DNA from 2 places in the Paenibacillus sp. FSL H8-0537 genome. Region 2 is predicted to be linked to the other one. Evidence: predicted binding sites of a transcription regulator. Region 2 holds the regulator's gene; the other holds the start of a gene.
The links. Region 2 encodes Rex, which represses fermentation and respiration genes when NADH is low (regulators of the CRP and FNR family bind a similar motif). Its sites were predicted from a motif close to TTGTGAAATATTTCACAA; they were not measured.
Positions count from the first base shown of each region.

Region 1 (9,935 bases), 1.8 Mb from region 2:
CTAATTTCATGGATGCTGATGAGGTTGCAGATTGGGCGAAGCAAGATGTCAGCAAGGCTGTTCAGGAGGGCTTGCTTATAGGAACGCCAGGTGGAAAATTCCAGCCGAAGCAAGCTGTAACACGGGCGGAAGCAGCGACCGTCATTCTTAGACTTCTGTTGAAAACTGAAATGATAAACTAAAGTAAGCTCAGTTAAGCGGCCTTGGTCCTGAATTTCATCGGACTGAGTTCGCTTAGTTTCGTCTGTAAAGGAACGGCCTTGTGGCAGCAGTTTGCTCTAATCAATGATGTTCGCCCCTATCATTTACAGAAGATAGAATACCGATATAATAGAGAAGGAAGTCATGAAGGTAGATATCTGAGAAAATAAGCAGAGGTCTATAGTATAATGGCTGCTGCTATGAAAGTAGAACATTCCTCAAGGAGATGATCGTTCGTTATGAAAATGAATAAATACGTAACCGCCATGCTCGGCATGGCGATATTCACCTTGCTTGTTATCGGTGTTTCGGTACCGGATGTTTCGGCAGAGGGGGCTGATTATTATGTCGCAACGACGGGCAATGATTCCAATGCCGGTACGATAACCGCGCCATGGAAAACGCTGCAGCATGCAGCTGATACGGTACCAGCTGGAAGCACAGTTTACGTTCGGGGTGGCGTGTACAAGCAGAAGCTGAACGTAACCCGTTCTGGCTCAGCTGCGGCAGGGCCTATTATCTTCACGAATTACGGAGAAGAGGTGGCTGTTATTGACGGCACGGGACTGACGGCGAGTGGTGCGGAAGGCCTCGTTAGCTTGACCGATGTCAGCCATGTGACCATTAAGGGCTTGGAAATCCGCAACTTTACAAGCACTTCGAAAAATAAGGTGCCGATAGGCATCTATGTAAGCGGAGCTGGAAGCTATATCAGCCTGCTGGACAATAAAGTTCATGCGATTAAAAATACGGTGACACCGACAGGCAGCGGCTTGCAAGGCCGCGACGCTCATGGCATTGCCGTATATGGCACGAAGTCGCCAGCCTCGCTTAACAATCTGACGATTGACGGCAATGAGCTGTACAATTTGGTGCTTGGTTCCAGCGAATCGCTTGTGCTCAATGGCAATGTCGATACATTCGAAGTAACGAATAATCTGATCCATGACAATGACAATATTGGCATCGACCTGATCGGCTTTGAGGGGACCGCCCCGAATACAGCCTATGATCAGGTACGCAACGGTCTAGTGAAGGGGAACCATGTGTACAATATTACATCCAATAACAACCCTTCTTATGGCAAGAAGCTTCCCAACAACAGCCATGCAGCTGGCGGCATTTATGTCGATGGCGGCAAGGACAGCATCATCGAGCATAACTACAGCTACAACAATGATATTGGCATTGAAATAGCTTCCGAGCATAAAGGGAAATCTACGAGCAATATTACAGTTCGCAGCAATATTATTTACAATAACCGTCTAACGGGCATTGCAATGGGCGGCTATGATAAGCAGCGCGGCTCTACAACAGACAGCAAAATCATCAACAATACGCTGTACAAAAACGATACAATCGGTGACGGCGCAGGCCAGCTGTACGTTCAATTTGACACGAAAAATAATGTGATCAAAAACAATATTATGGTGGCCAGCTCGACAGGCGTCCTCATCTATAACGAATATACGCAAAATGTCGGCAATATCGTCGATTACAATATGTATTTCACGCCAGGCGGAAGCTCGGATGCCTACTGGGTTTGGAAAAATGTTGAGTATAACGGCTACGCGGCATACAAAGCAAATTCCGGCAGCGATTCACATTCCGTATTTGCAGATCCTAAGTTCGCAAATGTCTTATTGAACGACTTCCATCTGCAAGCGACGTCCCCAGCTATGGATGCTGGCGACACGGATACCGCCCTTATCGGTACGCTGGATATCGATGGGCAGCCGCGTGTACAGGGTACAGCTGTTAATATTGGAGCAGATGAGTAACGGCAGAGCTTAAGCAGGCAAACGGTTAAAAAGACGCAAAAAACGCCAGGAAAAAGCAAGCTTCCCTGGGGCTGGACTATAAAATTATATTTGCTGCAAATCATTGTTGGTCAAATATAATACAATGATGCCAACCGCTCCATTAGCGACGAGACCCGTAAAAAATTTGGGAAACCGCCGAGCAGCTAGGCTATCGCACGCTCCGACCGGCAAAGAAGAAAAAGGCAGAAGCCAAAACAGCCTATCGAATTGGTTGCCTAGTCGCGATTCCGCTGCCATAACAGAGCTTGATATGTATATGCATGTAGATCCATTAAAAGATGACTTCTGATTAATCAGGCGTCCTCTTTTTTTGTTTTACTAGGTCCTATATGCAAAAGGCAGCTGCATGGTGCTAGTTTCGGGGGGGAGGGGGGGCTCCCTGCACAAAGACACAAAGACACAAAGACGGACTTCGTGGGCACAACTTGGAGGACACAGCAGCCGCTAATTCAACCGAATCACTGGTTTTGGCACCGGCTGCGGACTCAGGAATCGCTAATGCGCTGCCCATCGTCATTTTCAGAGGATTATGAGGGCAATAGCGGATCTCCTGTCCGCTTAAGTCCTGAAATGGGATTGAAAGCCAGAATAGCGGAACCTCAGTCCGTGAAAAAAGGAAATAGTCTCCAAAACTACGTATTGTCAGCCACATTGCTCTCTGCAACTGTGTTTTCAGCAACAATCGCATGCTGTGGTTCCTTCGGTCTTGAATGGTCAGAGGAATTGGCATTGAATTGGCAATAAGCAAGCAGCAGCAAGGGCTCACGATTGCATACACATCCTAGGGAGTGCTGCTTAAAATATGTTGGACAGCTTGCGATATTCGCGCGGCCCTTTCGCTAAAGAAATATGGCGGGAGGGGTTATTTTTATTATAATTTTTGGTTTTGTGAAAAATATCACATAACTCCCGCTCGTTGTTGTTTATACTGATGGTAAGAACAATGAAAGCTTTACAGGGAGGCGTTTACAATGGGAGCAATACGGCAAAAGCTTGTGCTGATTGGCAATGGGATGGCGGGAGTAAACACGCTGGAGCATATCCTCAAGCTGTCACCGGAGCAATATGACATCACGGTATTCGGCAGCGAGCCGCATCCAAACTATAACCGGATTATGCTTTCTTATGTATTGGAAGGCAGTAAGACGATAGATGATATTATTTTGAACAGTTGGGCTTGGTACGAGGAGCATCATATTACGCTGCATACGGGAACGACGATAACGGCTATTGATACGCAGCAAAAAATCGTGTTTGCGGACAATGGGTTGACCGCAGCCTATGACCGTCTAATTATTGCTACGGGCTCGAATCCCATTATACTGCCCGTTCCCGGGCATCAGAAGCAGGGTGTCGTAGGCTTCCGCGACATTGCGGATTGCAGCGTCATGCTGGAGACAGCGAAGCAATATCGCAATGCAGCTGTTATAGGCGGCGGGCTGCTCGGTCTGGAAGCTGCCAAGGGCTTGCTCAATTTGGGCATGAATGTGACGGTCATTCATTTAATGGCGGATTTAATGGAGCGTCAGCTTGACACGAGCGCTTCGGCGATGTTGAAGGCGGAGCTGGAGCGGCAGGGGCTGCATTTCCTCATGGAAAAGCAGACGGCGGAAATTTATGGCGGTGAGCGTGTTGAGGGGCTGACCTTCAGCGACGGAACGAAGCTGGAATCGGATTTTATCGTTATGGCAGCGGGCATACGGCCTAATACGGCTTTGGCCAGCGCGAGCGGTCTTGAAGTGAAGCGGGGCATCGTCGTCGATGATTACATGCAAACGTCGGCGGAAGGCGTGTACGCAGTTGGCGAATGCGCCGAGCACCGCGGCGTTTGCTACGGCTTGGTAGCCCCGCTGTTTGAGCAGGGGGCCGTGCTGGCGAAGCAGCTATGCGGCGTGCAGACGAAGCCTTACGAGGGAACGCAAGTGTCGACGAAGCTGAAAATTTCGGGCGTAGATGTATTTTCGACGGGCGTCTTCTTGGATCAGCCAGAGCTGACGGTCATTCGCAAGCAGGATGACTGGAAACAGCAGTACAAGAAGCTGCTGCTTAAGGAAAATACAATTGTTGGCGGTGTGCTTTACGGCGATGTCAGCGATTCGAGCCGGATTCAGCAATGGGTACGCGAAGGGGCTGCCATGACGGAGGCTATTTATGCAGAGCTGATGGGAGCAGCTGGCACCGCGTTGTCGGCTGCTGACCGCGTAGCGCAAATGGCCGACGATGAAATCGTATGCGGCTGCAATGGCGTATCGAAGGGGAGCATCGTAAAGGCGATCAAGGACAATTCGCTTACTTCGGTCGATGAGGTAAAGGCGTGCACAGGGGCTGGGCGTTCGTGCGGAGGCTGTGTGCCGACGGTTAGCCATTTGCTGCAATATGTGTTGGGAGACGAATATGCCGGCCAGAAGACGAAGACGGGCATTTGCGGCTGCACGAGCCTCAGCCGCGATGAAATCGTAGCTACGATTAAAGAGAAGCATCTGACGACTGTGAAAGAGGTTATGCATGTACTGGAGTGGCACAATCCGGAGGGCTGCTCGAAATGTCGCCCAGCGGTCAATTATTACTTGGGCATGCTGTGGCCGCAGGAGCATGAGGACGAGAAGGATTCGCGCTTCGTTAATGAACGGATGAACGCCAACATTCAGAAGGATGGCACCTACACGGTTGTGCCGCGGATGTATGGCGGCGTGACGACGCCGCAGGATTTGAAGAAAATTGCCGATGTTGCCGTGAAATATGATGTAAAAATGGTCAAAGTGACCGGAGGCCAGCGGCTTGATTTAATCGGGGTTGCGAAAGAAGATTTGCCGCTCGTATGGGAAGAGCTGGATATGCCCTCGGGCTATGCCTATGCGAAGGCGCTGCGTACAGTGAAAACCTGCGTCGGCCAGCAATTTTGCCGCTTCGGTACACAGGATTCGATCGGCATGGGCATTCGGCTGGAAAAAACATTTGAGCGGATCGATATGCCCGCCAAGTTCAAAATGGCCGTGAATGGCTGTCCGCGCAACTGCGCCGAGTCGTGTACGAAGGATATTGGCATCGTCGGCAATGACGGCGGCTGGGAAATGTTCGTTGGCGGCAATGGTGGAATCAAGCCGCGCATCGCCGAGCTGCTGTGCAAAGTAAAAACGGATGAAGAGCTTGTGCAGATGGTGGGTGCTTTTACCCAATATTATCGTTTGACGGCGAATTACTTGGAGCGCACTTCGGAGTGGGTGGAGCGCGTTGGCATAGAGGCGATTAAAGCGGAGGTTGTTGACAATATGGATCGCCGCCGCGAGCTGTATCAGGATATTTTAGCCGCGCTAGCCGAACTGAAGGAGCCTTGGAGCACAGCGCTTGAGGAGCAGCGGGAAAGCAGCTATCTGTTTGATGCGATTCAAATGAAATAGGCAAGCGCATGCAGGGTAGGCTGAGCAGTTACTAAAATTTAAAGGATAGAAGGCGAGGAGAGTCCAAATGACCACCCAGGTAAATCAAGATTTGACCTATATTAAAATCGGCACACTCGAGGATTTTCGCGAACGAATGGGGCGGGTTATTCGCTTGAAACAAAAGGAGATTGCTGTGTTTCTTACAACCGACGGCACCTTGTATGCGCTGGACAATCGCAGTCCCCATCGCAGGGGAGGGCCGCTGGCGGAAGGCATGGTATCGGGACATTTTGTGCTGGACCCGTTATATGATTGGAAGATTGCGCTGGATAGCGGGCAGGTGCAGGCGCCTGATTCCGGCTTGGTGCAAACCTATCCACTGAAGGTGGAGGGCAAGAACGTACAGATGGGACTGACGCTAGAGCAAGCAAGGCAGCTCGGACTGGAATAATAGAGGCAAGTATCTTAAATGAACAAAGGAGGTTTATCTATTGAATACGGCGACGCTTAACAGAGAAGGTGATCAAGGCAAGAAGGGTTTCGGAGAGTGTGCGTGCTGCAGTGGCAACCACCTGCTGCATGCACTTTTGGAGCAGAAGGAGCGGCAGGACATCGGCATTCAGCCGGAGAAGCTGAAAGCGGCAGATTGGAGCGAGCAGTCAATTGCCGGAATGGTGCGGCAGCTCATGTTTGGCTATCATCTGTTTCTCAGAGCCGAGCTGCCGTTGCTGCATGAATTGACGGCGCTCATTACGAGCGTTCATGGCAGCCAGCACCGCCAGCTGATTGAGCTGCAGCAGCGCTTCCATGCTTTAAAGGCTTTGCTGGAGCAGCATTTGATTGACGAGGAAGAATGCTTTTTCCCGCTTATTCTGAAATATGAGCGGCGCAATTCTGCTAGTGCATTTAGGCAGGCGAAGCAAATGGTCGAGAAGCTTGAAGGCGACCATAGGCGGATCGGCAATATGCTGCTGCATATTAGGCTGGCTTCGGCGCATTATATGCTGCCAGATGATGCGTGTGAAGCTTTCGCTTATACGTACAGCAGGCTGAGGCAGCTGGAAGCAAAGCTGCTGGAGCATATCCGGCTGGAAAATCATTATTTATTTTATAGATTGTGATAATTTTCACATTATAAAAAGGGATCTAGTTTTATACTGTAGCTATATAGGATATAGGAGGCGGAAAAGATGGCTGTCAATCATACCGATCGCATTAAAGTGGCAGAATCTGCGGGCGCTTGGCGGGGCTTTGCAGCAGGAAAATGGCAGGAGCGCATTGATGTAAAGGATTTTCTGGATCATAATCTGCAGCCTTATACAGGCAATGAGGCCTTTTTGGCAGGAGCCACTGAGGCAACGGTCGAGCTTTGGCAAAAAATCCAGCACCTCGTCAAGCAGGAGCGGGCAAACGGAGGTGTACTGGATATTGATCTAAATACAGTTTCGAGCATTACCGCCCACGCTCCCGGTTACATTGACCAGAAGAAGGAGCAGATTGTCGGGCTGCAAACCGACGCGCCATTGAAGCGCTCCATTCAGCCATTCGGCGGCATCAAAATGGTCGTTGATGCCTGCGAGGCTTACGGCTTCGAGCTGCCCGCCGAAATGATCAAAATGTTTACCGAGGTTCGCAAAACCCATAACCAAGGCGTGTTTGATGCCTACACCTCAGAAATGCGGGCAGCGCGCAAAGCAGGAATCATTACGGGGCTGCCAGATGCTTATGGACGCGGCCGAATTATTGGCGATTACCGCCGGGTAGCCTTGTATGGGGTCGATCGTCTCATCGTGGGTAAAAAGCAGGAGCTGCTGCTGCTGGAAACAGGCACGATGACGGAGGAGACAATTCGCGACCGAGAGGAAATATCCGAGCAAATCCGTTCGCTGCAAGAGCTTAAGCAGATGAGCCTTGCCTACGGCTGCAACATATCTAGGCCGGCAGCTACGGCGAAGGAAGCGTTCCAATGGCTGTATTTTGCTTATCTTGGGGCGATTAAGGAGCAGAACGGCGCGGCGATGAGCCTTGGGCGCGTTTCCAGCTTTCTCGATATTTATATCGAGCGCGATCGGCTGGAAGGAAGGCTGACGGAGGAGCAGGCACAGGAGCTGATGGATCATTTTGTCATGAAGCTGCGGATCGTGAAGTTTTTGCGGACACCGGACTATAATGAGCTGTTCAGCGGTGATCCGACCTGGGTGACAGAGTCGATTGGCGGCATGGCGGTCAATGGCCAGACGCGGGTGACGCGCAGCTCCTTCCGTATTCTTCATACTTTATACAATTTAGGTCCGGCACCGGAGCCGAATTTGACCGTACTGTGGTCAGCGAGCCTGCCGGAAGACTTCAAAAAATATTGCGCCAAGGTGTCGATTGAAACGAGCTCGATTCAATATGAAAATGATGACATTATGCGCCCGCAGTTCGGCGATGATTACGGCATTGCCTGCTGCGTCTCCGCGATGCGGATCGGCAAGCAGATGCAATTTTTCGGAGCTAGGGCGAACCTGGCAAAAGCGCTGCTCTATGCCATCAATGGTGGAGTAGATGAGGTATCCGGTATGCAGGTTGGGCCGGCATTTGCCCCGATCACGAGCGATTTGCGCCTCGATTATCAAGAGGTGATGGGCAAATATGACGCTATGCTGGAATGGCTCGCTGGCCTATACATGAACACGCTGAACATCATCCATTACATGCATGATAAATATGCATATGAGCGGCTGGAGATGGCGCTGCATGACCGCGAGATTTTGCGTACGATGGCATGCGGCATTGCGGGCTTGTCCGTTGTGGCGGACAGCTTGAGTGCAATCAAGCATGCGGTTGTTATTCCGCTTCGCAATGAAAACGGCATCGTTGTCGATTTTGACATTCAGGGCGAATATCCGATGTACGGCAACAATGACGAGCGGGTAGACTGGATCGCTGTGCAGCTCACGGAAACGTTTATGAATAAGCTGCGCAAGCATCGCACCTACCGCGGCGCTTTGCCAACAATGTCGGTGCTGACGATCACATCGAACGTCGTGTATGGCAAAAAAACGGGCAGCACGCCGGATGGCAGAAAAGCAGGGGAACCTTTTGCGCCCGGCGCTAATCCGATGCATGGCAGAGACCGCAAGGGTGCGCTTGCCTCGCTCGCATCCGTTGCTAAAATTCCGTACGAGGATTGTCTCGACGGCATTTCCAATACGTTCTCGATTATTCCGAAGGCGCTCGGCAAGGAGCCGCTGACGCGCATTAACAATCTCGTTTCGCTGCTTGACGGTTATGCGGATAGCTCCGGCCATCATTTAAACGTTAACGTATTTGAACGGGAGCAGCTGCTGGATGCGATGGAGCATCCGGAAAACTACCCGCAGCTGACGATTCGTGTATCAGGCTATGCCGTTAATTTTATTAAATTGACCCGCGAGCAGCAGCTCGATGTCATTAACCGCACGTTCCACGGCGCGGTATAGAAAGGAGGCCCTAAGCATGTTAGGCAGAATCCATTCCTTTGATACGTTTGGAACCGTCGATGGACCGGGCATTCGTTTCGTGCTTTTTATGCAGGGCTGCGCTTTGCAATGCCAGTTTTGCCACAACCCGGATACGTGGGATACTGGAGCAGGAAAACAGGTGACGGTCGACGATATTTTGCGGGAAATAGAGCCCTATGTGCCGTATTACCGCCGCTCTGGCGGCGGCATTACGGTTACGGGAGGAGAGCCGACGCTGCAGGCGCCATTCGTAACCGAGCTGTTCAAAGCGTGCAAGCAGCGCTGGGGGCTGCATACGACACTTGATTCGTCAGGGTTTTGTGAACCGAATCATGCGGAGCCGCTTATGGCGGTTACTGATCTGGTGCTTCTGGATTTGAAAATGATCGATTCCGCTAAGCATGAGCTGCTAACTAGTCGTCCGAACGAGCGGATATTGCGTTTCGCAGCCGCTTTGAGCTCGTGGAAGCAGCCAGTGTGGATTCGGCATGTACTCATTCCGCAGGTGACCGATGGCAGCGACGATTTGCGCGCGCTAGGCGCTTATATCAGCGCGCTTCAATCGGTTGAGAAATTCGAGATTTTGCCCTATCACCGAATGGGAGTTTACAAGTGGCAGCAGCTTGGCCGCGAATATCCGCTGGAGGGCATTCCGAGCCCGACGGAGCAGGAGGTCGCGCGGGCTTACCGGCTCGTGCAGGAGGGTGGTATTCATGCGGCGTCGCAAATAGTAGAAGTGGGGAGCATAGAAAAGAAGCAGCCTATCGGCCGATTGCTCGGCTGAAGGGCTGCTTCTTTTTTTCTTCCAATCGCTCTATATTTTCAGCGAATCGATTGATTAACGGCCAACTCTTGTAAAAGCAATTCGCTGCTTTTCTCCAGCTGCATAGGATATAAATGAACATTAGCGGGGGCTAGGTCTTGCTTGCGATCGGATTTGGCACTATCGTCATTGTGGGAATGGCCCTCATAATAAACAATTTGGACAAGGCTAAAAAGTACCCGACCTTTTGGAGATAAGCCTACGATTATTCTCTTGCTCATGG
Region 1 covers NZ_CP150290.1:2,286,706-2,296,640, forward strand. Annotated here, with positions in the region: gene MHB80_RS09655 (S-layer homology domain-containing protein) at 1-182, shown strand, start outside; gene MHB80_RS09660 (right-handed parallel beta-helix repeat-containing protein) at 447-1,982, shown strand; gene nirB (nitrite reductase large subunit NirB) at 2,996-5,422, shown strand; gene nirD (nitrite reductase small subunit NirD) at 5,490-5,855, shown strand; gene MHB80_RS09675 (hemerythrin domain-containing protein) at 5,896-6,525, shown strand; gene pflB (formate C-acetyltransferase) at 6,595-8,868, shown strand; gene pflA (pyruvate formate-lyase-activating protein) at 8,885-9,673, shown strand.
Region 1: nirB (nitrite reductase large subunit NirB) is a predicted target of Rex. The motif match lies at 2,911-2,928, and genes of this name have one in related genera.

Region 2 (9,935 bases):
CATCGGCTGCTGCCGACCTACAGCCATTTGATTGTCGATGAGGCGCATCATGTGGAGGAAGTAGCAAGCAAGCATCTGGGCATGCAGCTCGGCTACTATACGATAACCAATGCGTTTACGCGTATGTTTAAGGACGCTCGTTCCGGGCTGCTGCCATCTCTGCGCATTCATCTCCAGCAGGAAAGCGATGAGCGGGTGCAAGGCTGGCTGGAAACGATTGATACCATTATTCCCGCCTTTACGGAAGTGAGGGAGCATTGGGAAAGGCTGTTTGAGATGCTGTACAGCTTTGTTCAAGCTTCTCCTGATGCGACGGGTGAAAACAATCAATCTGTGTACCGTTTGCGAGGCGATAGCCTCCCGGAAGGCTGGTCCGAAGTGCTCGCCGAAGAGACCAATATTCATACGGAGCTCATTCGGGTGCTGAAGACGGCTGAGAAAATGTCCGAGGAGATTAAAGATCGCATCGATGAGCTGGCGGTACAGGCGCTTGTAACGGACTTGAATGGCGCTTTACGCGATTTGACGAGAGTCAAGGATGATCTGCGCAGCTTTATGAAGGTCGATCAGACGACGGACGTGTTCTGGCTGGAAGCCAATATGACTTACAAGCATCGATCGCTGCATCTTTATGCGGTGCCGATTGATGTGAGCAGCCAGCTTCAGCAGTATTTATTCGATGTGAAGGACAGCATTATTTTAACGTCCGCCACTCTATCGGTACAAAAATCATTCCAGTTCGCTGAAGAGCAGCTTGGTCTTGGCGGCTTTGAAGAAGCGGGAAGGCTGCGTACCGTGCAGCTGGCATCGCCATTTAATTACCGTGAACAAGCGCTCGTTATTATTCCGCGCAATTTCCCTGTTCTTAAAGGCTCAGCGGGAGAGCCCGCATTTATTTCAATGCTCGTCTCTTCCTTAGCAGATGCGGTGCAGCAGACTAATGGCAGAATGCTAGTGCTGTTTACCTCTTACCGCATGCTAAAGCAGGTATACGATCCGCTTAAGGCGGCGCTTGCGGCCACCAGCATTCAAGTGCTAGGCCAAGGCATCGACAGCGGCAACCGTACGAAGCTGACGCGGCGGTTTTTACAGCAGCCGGAGTCTGTGCTGCTTGGCACAAGCAGCTTTTGGGAGGGCGTTGACATTCCTGGCGAAGCCTTAACTTGCCTTGCCATCGTCAGACTGCCATTCCAACCACCGAATCATCCGCTGCTGGAGGCGAAGTCGGAATTGCTGCAGCGCCAAAAGCAAAATCCATTTATGAAGCTGTCGATTCCGCAAGCGGTTATTCGCTTCAAGCAAGGATTTGGCAGGCTCGTGCGAACGGCGAAGGATAAAGGGATAGTCATTATTTATGATACGCGGGTTATTGAAACGTATTATGGCAAGCATTTTCTCTATTCTTTGCCTGGACCGAAAATTGAGCATATGCATATCGAACAAATTGTACCGAGAATGAGAGAATGGCTTGGTGCCGAGAAGGAGGAGGAGAACGGGTGAAGCAGACGAAAATATCGGAGGCCGTCGTAAGACGCCTCCCCATTTACCTGCAAGTGCTGAACGAGCTGAACAACCGGGAGGTGCAGACCGTTTCGTCCCAGGAGCTTGGCGTCAAGCTGGATTTAAATCCGGCGCAAATCCGCAAGGACTTGGCGTATTTCGGCGATTTTGGCCGCAAGGGCATCGGCTATGATGTGACATATTTAATTGAAAAAATTCGCCAAATACTCAAGCTTGATCAGACGATTAATGTGGCGCTTGTCGGTGCGGGTAATTTGGGTCATGCTCTATGCAATTATAATAAATATTCTAAAGACAATATGAAAATTATTGCGGTGTTTGATGTGCATCCATCTAAAATCGGCTCGCAAATTAATAATTTGACCGTAATGCCGATGGATATGCTGAAACATACGGTTGAGGAGAATAATATTCGAATTGGGATTATTACCGTTCCCGGATTTGAAGCGCAAAACGTTGCTAATCAATTTATAGATGCGGGCATTGAAGGCTTGCTCAATTTTGCGCCAGCGATATTGAAGGTACCAGAAGAAATTCGCATTCATCATGCTGACTTTACGAAAGAGCTGCTAAGTCTGGCGTATTACTTGGAGAGGGAAAGGAATGACGAAAATGAGCCAAATTTGGATTGAAAATGGACGTTTTGTAACGATGGAGGACGGCGAGCATGTGCTTCAAGGGCATATGGTTGTGACCGATGATCGCATTACATATATCGGAGCAGAAGCTCCAACCGGGCTGCAAGCCGATGTGCAGAAGCTGGACGGCAGCAAGCTTGCTTTTATGCCAGGCCTAGTAAACACACATGGGCATGCGGCTATGACCTTGCTGCGCGGCTATTCCGATGATCAAAACCTGCAAGTCTGGCTGGAGCAAAAAATGTGGCCGATGGAGGGCAAATACATCGACCTTGATACACGTGCGGGCAGCGCGCTTGCCGTGGTAGAAATGCTGAAATCCGGTACAACGGCTTTCGTGGATATGTATGACCGCATGGATCAGCTGGCCGAAGTCGTGGAACAGTCCGGCATTCGCGGCTGTCTGACGCGCGGTGTCATTGGCCTCTGCCCAGAGGATGTGCAGCAAGCGAAGCTGGCGGAAGCGATCGCTTTCGCACGCGATTGGAACGGCAAGGCAAATGGCCGTATTACGACGATGATTTCGCCGCATGCGCCTTATACATGCCCACCCGATTATATTGAGAAATTCGTGCAGGCTGCTCATGATTATGATTTGCCGCTGCACACGCATATGTCTGAATCGATTGCCGAAGTAGAGCAGAACGTTCGCGATTATGGCGTTCGTCCCGTTCAGCATCTCGACAATTTAGGCTTCTTCTCGCGTCCGGCACTTGTCGCTCATGCGGTGCATTTGAATGACGAGGAAATTGCGCTGCTTGCGCAGCGCAAAGTAGCTGTATCGCATAACCCGGTCAGCAACCTCAAGCTGGCAAGCGGCATTGCCCGTGTTCCTGATTTGCTTCGCGCTGGTGTAACGGTATCCTTAGGCACGGATAGCGCGGCGAGCAACAACAATCTTGACCTGTTCAAGGAGATCAACCTTGCGGCTCTGCTGCATAAGGGTGTTTCTGGCGATCCTACGGTTGTTCCTGCCATTGAAGCTTTGCGTATGGGAACGGTATACGGCGCTCGCTCCATTTGGCAGGAAGATTCAATTGGCCGCCTACGCGAAGGCATGAAGGCGGATTTCATCGCCATCGATATTGAACAGCCGCATTTTTACCCACAGACGGATATTGTGTCCCATCTGGTGTACGCGGGCTCGGGCCGCGACGTCAAGCATGTATGGGTAGACGGCCGTCAGGTTGTACGGGATGGCGAATGCACATTGCTTGATGAGGAGAAAATTCGTCACGATGCTCAGGCGAGCTTCGAGAGGTTGTTGAAGGCATAATGCGGGCGAGAACGAGAAAGCCGTTTTGGACGGTAAAACGGGCTGTCTTTATTTCAATTGTTTTTGTTATCGCCTTGTTGACCGTTACGATTGTTTATTACCGTGCTGTGCATAAGGAATTATGGGCAGAGGAAGCTCCAATTAAGGCGTATGCTGTAGAAGCCGCACAGTTGACGGAAGTTACGGGCATGACAAAGCAGGTGTGGGATGGCATTTCCTGGGTAGTAAAAGGGAAGACCGCGGATGAACAAGAAGTTTACGTATTTCTGACAACAGTCGAAAGTCCTGTGCTTACACTGAAAGCAACGGAGCATATTACAGCAGAACAGGCGGAATCTGCGTTACTGAGCAGTAAGCCGGATGCGGATGTTAAAAGGACACAGCCGGGATTGCTGAACGGCGAGCCGGTATGGGAAATTTTTTACAGCCGTGATGAAGCGATAACGAAATATTATTATGCCTATTATTCGTTCCGCGATGGCGCATTTGTGAAGCAATATAGTTTAGTAGGTGACAAGGCGTCCTAGCTGTATGGAATGCTTAAGCTGTAACAGCTGGAATTGCTGGCTATTATTACACCCCCTTATTCAAAGGGCGATGTGATATACTTTCGTGTATCGGAGTTGATATACGAGTGATATATCACCGTCATTTTGAGAGGGGGATTTTTACGATGTTCAAACTCAGGATCATGCCGATTTTGCTAACAGCTGCTGCGTCCGCCCTCGTTTTGTTTGGAGGCTGGCTTATTTATCATCAGGTTGCATTCGCAGCTCCGCTTGCCAAGGCGGTTGATCAAATAGAAGGCATTGCTTCATCCGACACACCTATTATGGATACGGACCGTATTACTTTCCCGCTGACGCTTACAGCCGGAGCGGATTTAAAGCATGTATATGAAACGATAGTCGAGCAAAGCAAATCAGTCGCCAAGAGTCGCGACATTCAGCTCGATATTGCGAATACCGGCTCGAATGCGAAGCTGGATCAGCTGTGGTCATCGTCTTTATTCAAAGTGGCCGAAGCGATGGAGCACAAAAACTATTCTGCTATTCCGGAGGCACTTAAAGCTTTGGCAGATGAACATTCGGGTGTGGAGGCCATTACCGATATCGATGACAGCAATGTCTATATTACGCTGAAAGATGGCAAGGCTACGAAGTATATCATCCTTCCGCGCGTTGCCCCGCAGCTGGAGGTGTCCAGCTATGCGTAAATACGGCATCGAAATGGCGATTGGCTTTGTTCCGGTATTAATTGCCTTTCTTTTATTTGTAAATGTGGATTTAATGCCTTTCGTACTGCTTGTCATTATCGCAGCTGCTGTCGTGTATTTAGCGACTGGCAGAGGCAAATTCGCACATGCTTCCGGAACGAAGCGGCGAAAGGTGTCAAGCAGCGTGCCCTTTTCCTTTGAGCAAATCGGCGGACAGGAGCGTGCCAAGCAGGAGTTGATCGAGGCGCTTGATTTTCTCGTCCGACATGAGGAACTGAGCAAGCTGGGCATTCGGCCCTTGAAGGGGATTTTGCTGACGGGACCTCCGGGAACCGGGAAGACGCTAATGGCGAAAGCCGCAGCACAGTATACCGACTCGATTTATCTGGCTGCCTCCGGCAGTGAATTTGTGGAGATGTACGTCGGCGTCGGCGCAGGCCGGATACGCGATTTATTCAAAGAAGCCCGGACGAAGGCGAAGAAAGCGGGCAAGGAAAGCGCCGTTATTTTTATCGATGAGATCGAGGTTATCGGGGGCAAGCGCGATGGCGGGCAGCATCGGGAATATGATCAAACGCTCAATCAACTGCTCACGGAAATGGACGGTATTCATGCCGATACAGCGCCGCGGCTGCTCATTATTGCAGCAACGAACCGTAAAGAAATGCTCGACAGCGCCCTGCTTAGGCCCGGACGGTTCGATCGCCATATTGGGGTAGAGCTGCCGGACAAAAAAGCGCGCCATCAAATATTGAATATTCATGCGGCCAACAAGCCGCTTGCCGATACGGTGGAGCTGGAGAAGGTAGCGGCCGAGTCGTTTGGCTTTTCCGGTGCCCAGCTGGAGAGCGTCATGAACGAAGGTGCGATTTATGCGATGCGGGAGCAAAGCGAGGTTATTGAAGAGCAGCATCTGGCTATGGCGATAGACAAGGTCATGATGGGCGAGAAGACGGACCGCGAGGCGACGAAGGAGGAGCGCGAGCGTGTGGCGCTGCATGAGCTCGGCCATGCGATTTCAGCTGAGCTGCTCCGCCCGGGCAGCGTATCTCAGGTTGCCTTGTCTCCACGTGGTCAGGCGCTAGGCTATGTTCGTCATAATCCAGAGCAGGACCGTTATTTATACACACGGGATTTTCTAAATGGGCAAATTATGATTGCGCTTGGCGGGGCGGCGGCCGAGGAAATCTTCTACGGCAATCGCAGCACAGGGTCGCGTGGCGACTTTGACCAGGCGATGAACATTGTCCGCACACTTGTCGAGTCGGGCTTAACGGAGCTAGGCATTATTCATCCCGAAATGATGACGCCTGATGCATGGGCGAAAATCAATCGCTCCATCCTTGACGAATTAATGGGCAAGACGATTGCAATGCTGGCACCGAAGCGTCAGGTTTTTCTAGACGCGCTAGATGTCCTGATCCGTGAAGAAACGCTCAGCGGCGCTGAGTTTCGTGAATTGCTTAAGAAGTTGTCACATAGCGCATCATAATACAGCATGAAAAATCCTCAATTTATTACAATTTGAAGGCAGACGACATGTCTGTCTTCTTTTTTCTCAGAAAACCGTTATAATTAACATTGAACATAACTATAAAGAGAATGTTTCTCATTTACATGGTGTAGGGAAACGACAAGGAGAGAATCATGTCTATTAAAAAAGTTGGCGTCGTTGGCGCTGGTACAATGGGCCAGGGCATTGCCGAAATGTTGGCCTCGAAAGGGCTGGACGTTCATTTAATCGAGATTTCGGAAGAAAGATTGACATATGGCAGGCAAATGATTGAGCTTAGCTTGGACAAGCAGATTGAGAAATGGGCTTTGACGCAGGCCGAGAAGAAATTGATTATGAATCGTATTCATATGACCCTGTCCTATGATGCACTGGCCGAATGTGAGCTGGTCATTGAGACGATTACGGAGGATCTGGAAAGCAAGAAGGCGGTCATTAGCCAAATCGATGACATTTGCGGCGCTGAAGTGATTTTGGCGAGCAATACGTCCACACTCAGCTTGACGGAGCTGGCTAGCGCCTCTGCACATCCGGAGCGGGTTATCGGGCTTCATTTCATCTATCCGGTACTCAAAATCGATTTGGTGGAAATTGTGCGTGGTCTTAAAACGAGCGAAGATACCTTCACAAGCACCAAACATTTCGTTGAAGAAGTTATTAATAAAAAAGGTGTCATGGTATTTGAATCCCCTGGATTCGTAACATCCCGCCTTATTTGCTTGTTCATAAACGAAGCTCTGCACGTATTGGAGGAAGGCGTCGCTTCTGCGGAAGACATCGACAGCGCGATGCGTGTCGGCTATTCCTTCCAGCATGGTCCTTTCGAGATGGCGGATCGCTTTGGCCTCGATTCCGTGCTTGCGGCACTGGACCGGATGTTTCGTGAATATGGCGAGCTCAAATACCGCCCTTCCATCGTATTGAAAAAAATGGTGCGTGCTGGTCAACTGGGTGCAAAAACTGGCGTTGGCTTTTTCAAATATGATAAGGATGGGGATCGGATCTAATGAAAGTACTCGTTATTAATGCAGGAAGCTCTTCTCTGAAATATCAGCTTTACGACATGCGCGATGAATCGGTGCTGGCTAGCGGGCGGGTTGAACGAATCGGGATGGACTCCTCCATCGTGACGCATGAACCAGCAGACAAGCCGGAAGTGCGCGATGTGAGCGAAATTTTAGACCATGTGACCGCAGTTAAAAAGGTTATTGACATGCTGACTCATCCAGAACATGGTGCAGTCGCGACAATGGATGAAATAGAGGCGGTCGGCCACCGCGTTGTGCACGGCGGGGAAGTATTTAACAGCTCGACGCTTGTTACAACTGAAGTCAAGCTTGAAATTCGCCGCTTGTTTGATTTGGCGCCGCTGCATAATCCGGCCCATATGATGGGGATTACTGCGGTTGAAGCAAATATGCCGGGTGTTCCACAGGCTGTAGTATTCGATACAGCGTTCCACCAGTCGATGCCGAACACTTCTTATCTGTATCCGATACCTCAGGTGCTGTACCGTCGCCACAAGGTACGCCGTTACGGCTTCCACGGCACATCTCACCAATATGTGAGCCAGCAAGGCGCAGAGCTGCTTGGAAAGCCGCTGGAGTCACTTAAAATGGTTACGGCTCATATTGGCAACGGCGCAAGCTGTACGGCGATTTTGGATGGCAAATCATTCGATACAAGCATGGGCATGACCCCGCTTGAAGGTTTGATGATGGGTACACGCAGTGGTGACCTTGATCCGGCGATCGTTCCTTTTGTCATGAATAAAGAAGAGCTGACACTTAGCGAAGTGAATTCCATGCTGAATAAGCATAGCGGCATGCTGGCGATTTCTGGCATCAGCAGCGATATGCGCGAAGTAACGGAAGCGATGGAGGAAGGCGATCGCAATGCGAAGCTTGCTTTTGATATGTATACGTATCGCGTTCGTAAATATATTGGCGCTTATGCGGCTGCGATGAACGGCATTGACGTTCTGTTGTTTACGGCCGGCGTTGGCGAAAACTCCTCGGCATTGCGCAAAGCGGTATGCGATGGCATTACCTTCCTTGGCATTGAACTGGATGAAGAGAAAAATGCAAAGCGCAGTAAGGATGCGCGGGTTATTTCGACAGACGCTTCGCGCGTGAAGGTATTGGTAGTTCCTACGAATGAAGAGCTGTTGATAGCTCGCGATACGTACACACTGGTACAGGCTCAGGCAGCGGGTGCAGCAAACGTTTAAGCAGGTTTTAATGGAAAGGCGGGCAAGCAGTGAGCAATGATGACATCTGGAAAGCTTATTCGCGCGGTATGGGGGCTGTAATGGAGGAGGGCGGTGTGCACATTTACGCCGTGCTGCTGCGTTCTTATCGGCAGCTTGGGCTGACGGATAGCGAGCTGCTGCTGCTGCTGCAGCTTAAGGCATTTCGGGATGTGGAGGGAAATGGCTTCCCGACGCCAGACGAGCTGGCGGAGCGTATGGACGCAAGCGAGCGCAGTATCGTCGAGCAGCTTGGAAAGCTGATGAAAGAAGGCTTTCTAGCGATTGATGAGCACCTGGACTCCCAAACAGGCATCCAATCCGAGCAGTATAACTGGAGCGGCTGGCTGCTTAAGGCAGCCGAATGGGCGGCTCTGGAAAAACGCGAGTCGAAAAAAGCGGATAAAGCGCAGCGCCAGCCGGTGCAGCGGGTAGCAAATCCGGTTAATCTGTTTAATATTTTCGAGCAGGAGTTTGGCCGGCTGCTGTCGCCAATCGAATGCGAAACCATCAGCGGATGGATGGATGAGGATAAATATGCGGAAGAGCTTATTCGCTTTGCGCTTAAGGAAGCGGTATTTGCTGGGAAGCTGAGCTTCCGCTACATTGACCGCATCTTAATCGAGTGGAGCCGCAATCGTGTGACGAACGAGGATGAAGCCCGCGCCCATGCGCAGCGTTTTCGCGGCGGCAGGGGATAGGGGCACGGCGCGCCTTGTTATTTTTGTCAGTGAGCCAATGAGTATTATGGGCTAATTATAGCAGCGGCCGTCATCCTTAATAGGGTGGCGGCCGTTTTATTGACTTTTTGGTTGCTGGGTAAATGCGTTCGAGCAGGCTTTCTTCTGCTATACGTTCTAGTGGGATTCGGATTATAAAAGCAGCACCAGCTTGCTGGCTGCGTGCAATAGAGATGCTGCCCGCATGCATATGCATGATCTCCTTGGCAATAGCGAGGCCCAGCCCGCTGCCGGGAATGCTGCTGTTGCGAGAAGCATCGACTCGGAAAAATGAATCAAATAAATAAGGTTTCGCCTCATCTGGAATGCCGCTGCCCTCATTAACGATTTCCAGTGCAAAATCGTGCTCTTCTTTTTTCATGGAAACGGTTATAACGGAGTGTTCGGGAGAATATTTGATGGCATTGCTGATTAAATTGTCGATGACGCGGCTCAGCAATTGCTTGTCTGCCCGTATAATGCCAACATAAGGCTGCTGCATGTTTACGAGGCGGAGCTCACGGCCGGCTGCGCGAATTTCTTCCTCCCAGTCTTGAATCAGCTCCTCCAGCAGAGCAGCTGCCTCCCAGTATTCAAGCCTAGGCTTGATCTGCTTCATTTCCAACAAACTCAAATCATTCAAATCTTTAACTAGCCGATTAACGGAGTCCAGCCTGTCATTTGCTTTACGCATATAGCGCCCGCTTTGCTCCGGCTTGATGGTCCCGTCAAATAAAGCTTCTAAATAGCCTTTTACAAGCGTGATCGGCGTTTTTAAATCATGTGAAATATTGGAGAGCCACC
Region 2 covers NZ_CP150290.1:4,055,369-4,065,303, reverse strand. Annotated here, with positions in the region: gene dinG (ATP-dependent DNA helicase DinG) at 1-1,500, shown strand, start outside; gene MHB80_RS17115 (redox-sensing transcriptional repressor Rex) at 1,497-2,153, shown strand; gene MHB80_RS17110 (amidohydrolase) at 2,125-3,435, shown strand; gene MHB80_RS17105 (hypothetical protein) at 3,435-3,962, shown strand; gene MHB80_RS17100 (hypothetical protein) at 4,109-4,651, shown strand; gene MHB80_RS17095 (AAA family ATPase) at 4,644-6,143, shown strand; gene MHB80_RS17090 (3-hydroxyacyl-CoA dehydrogenase NAD-binding domain-containing protein) at 6,299-7,171, shown strand; gene MHB80_RS17085 (acetate kinase) at 7,171-8,394, shown strand; gene MHB80_RS17080 (DnaD domain protein) at 8,424-9,113, shown strand; gene MHB80_RS17075 (ATP-binding protein) at 9,190-9,935, opposite strand, start outside.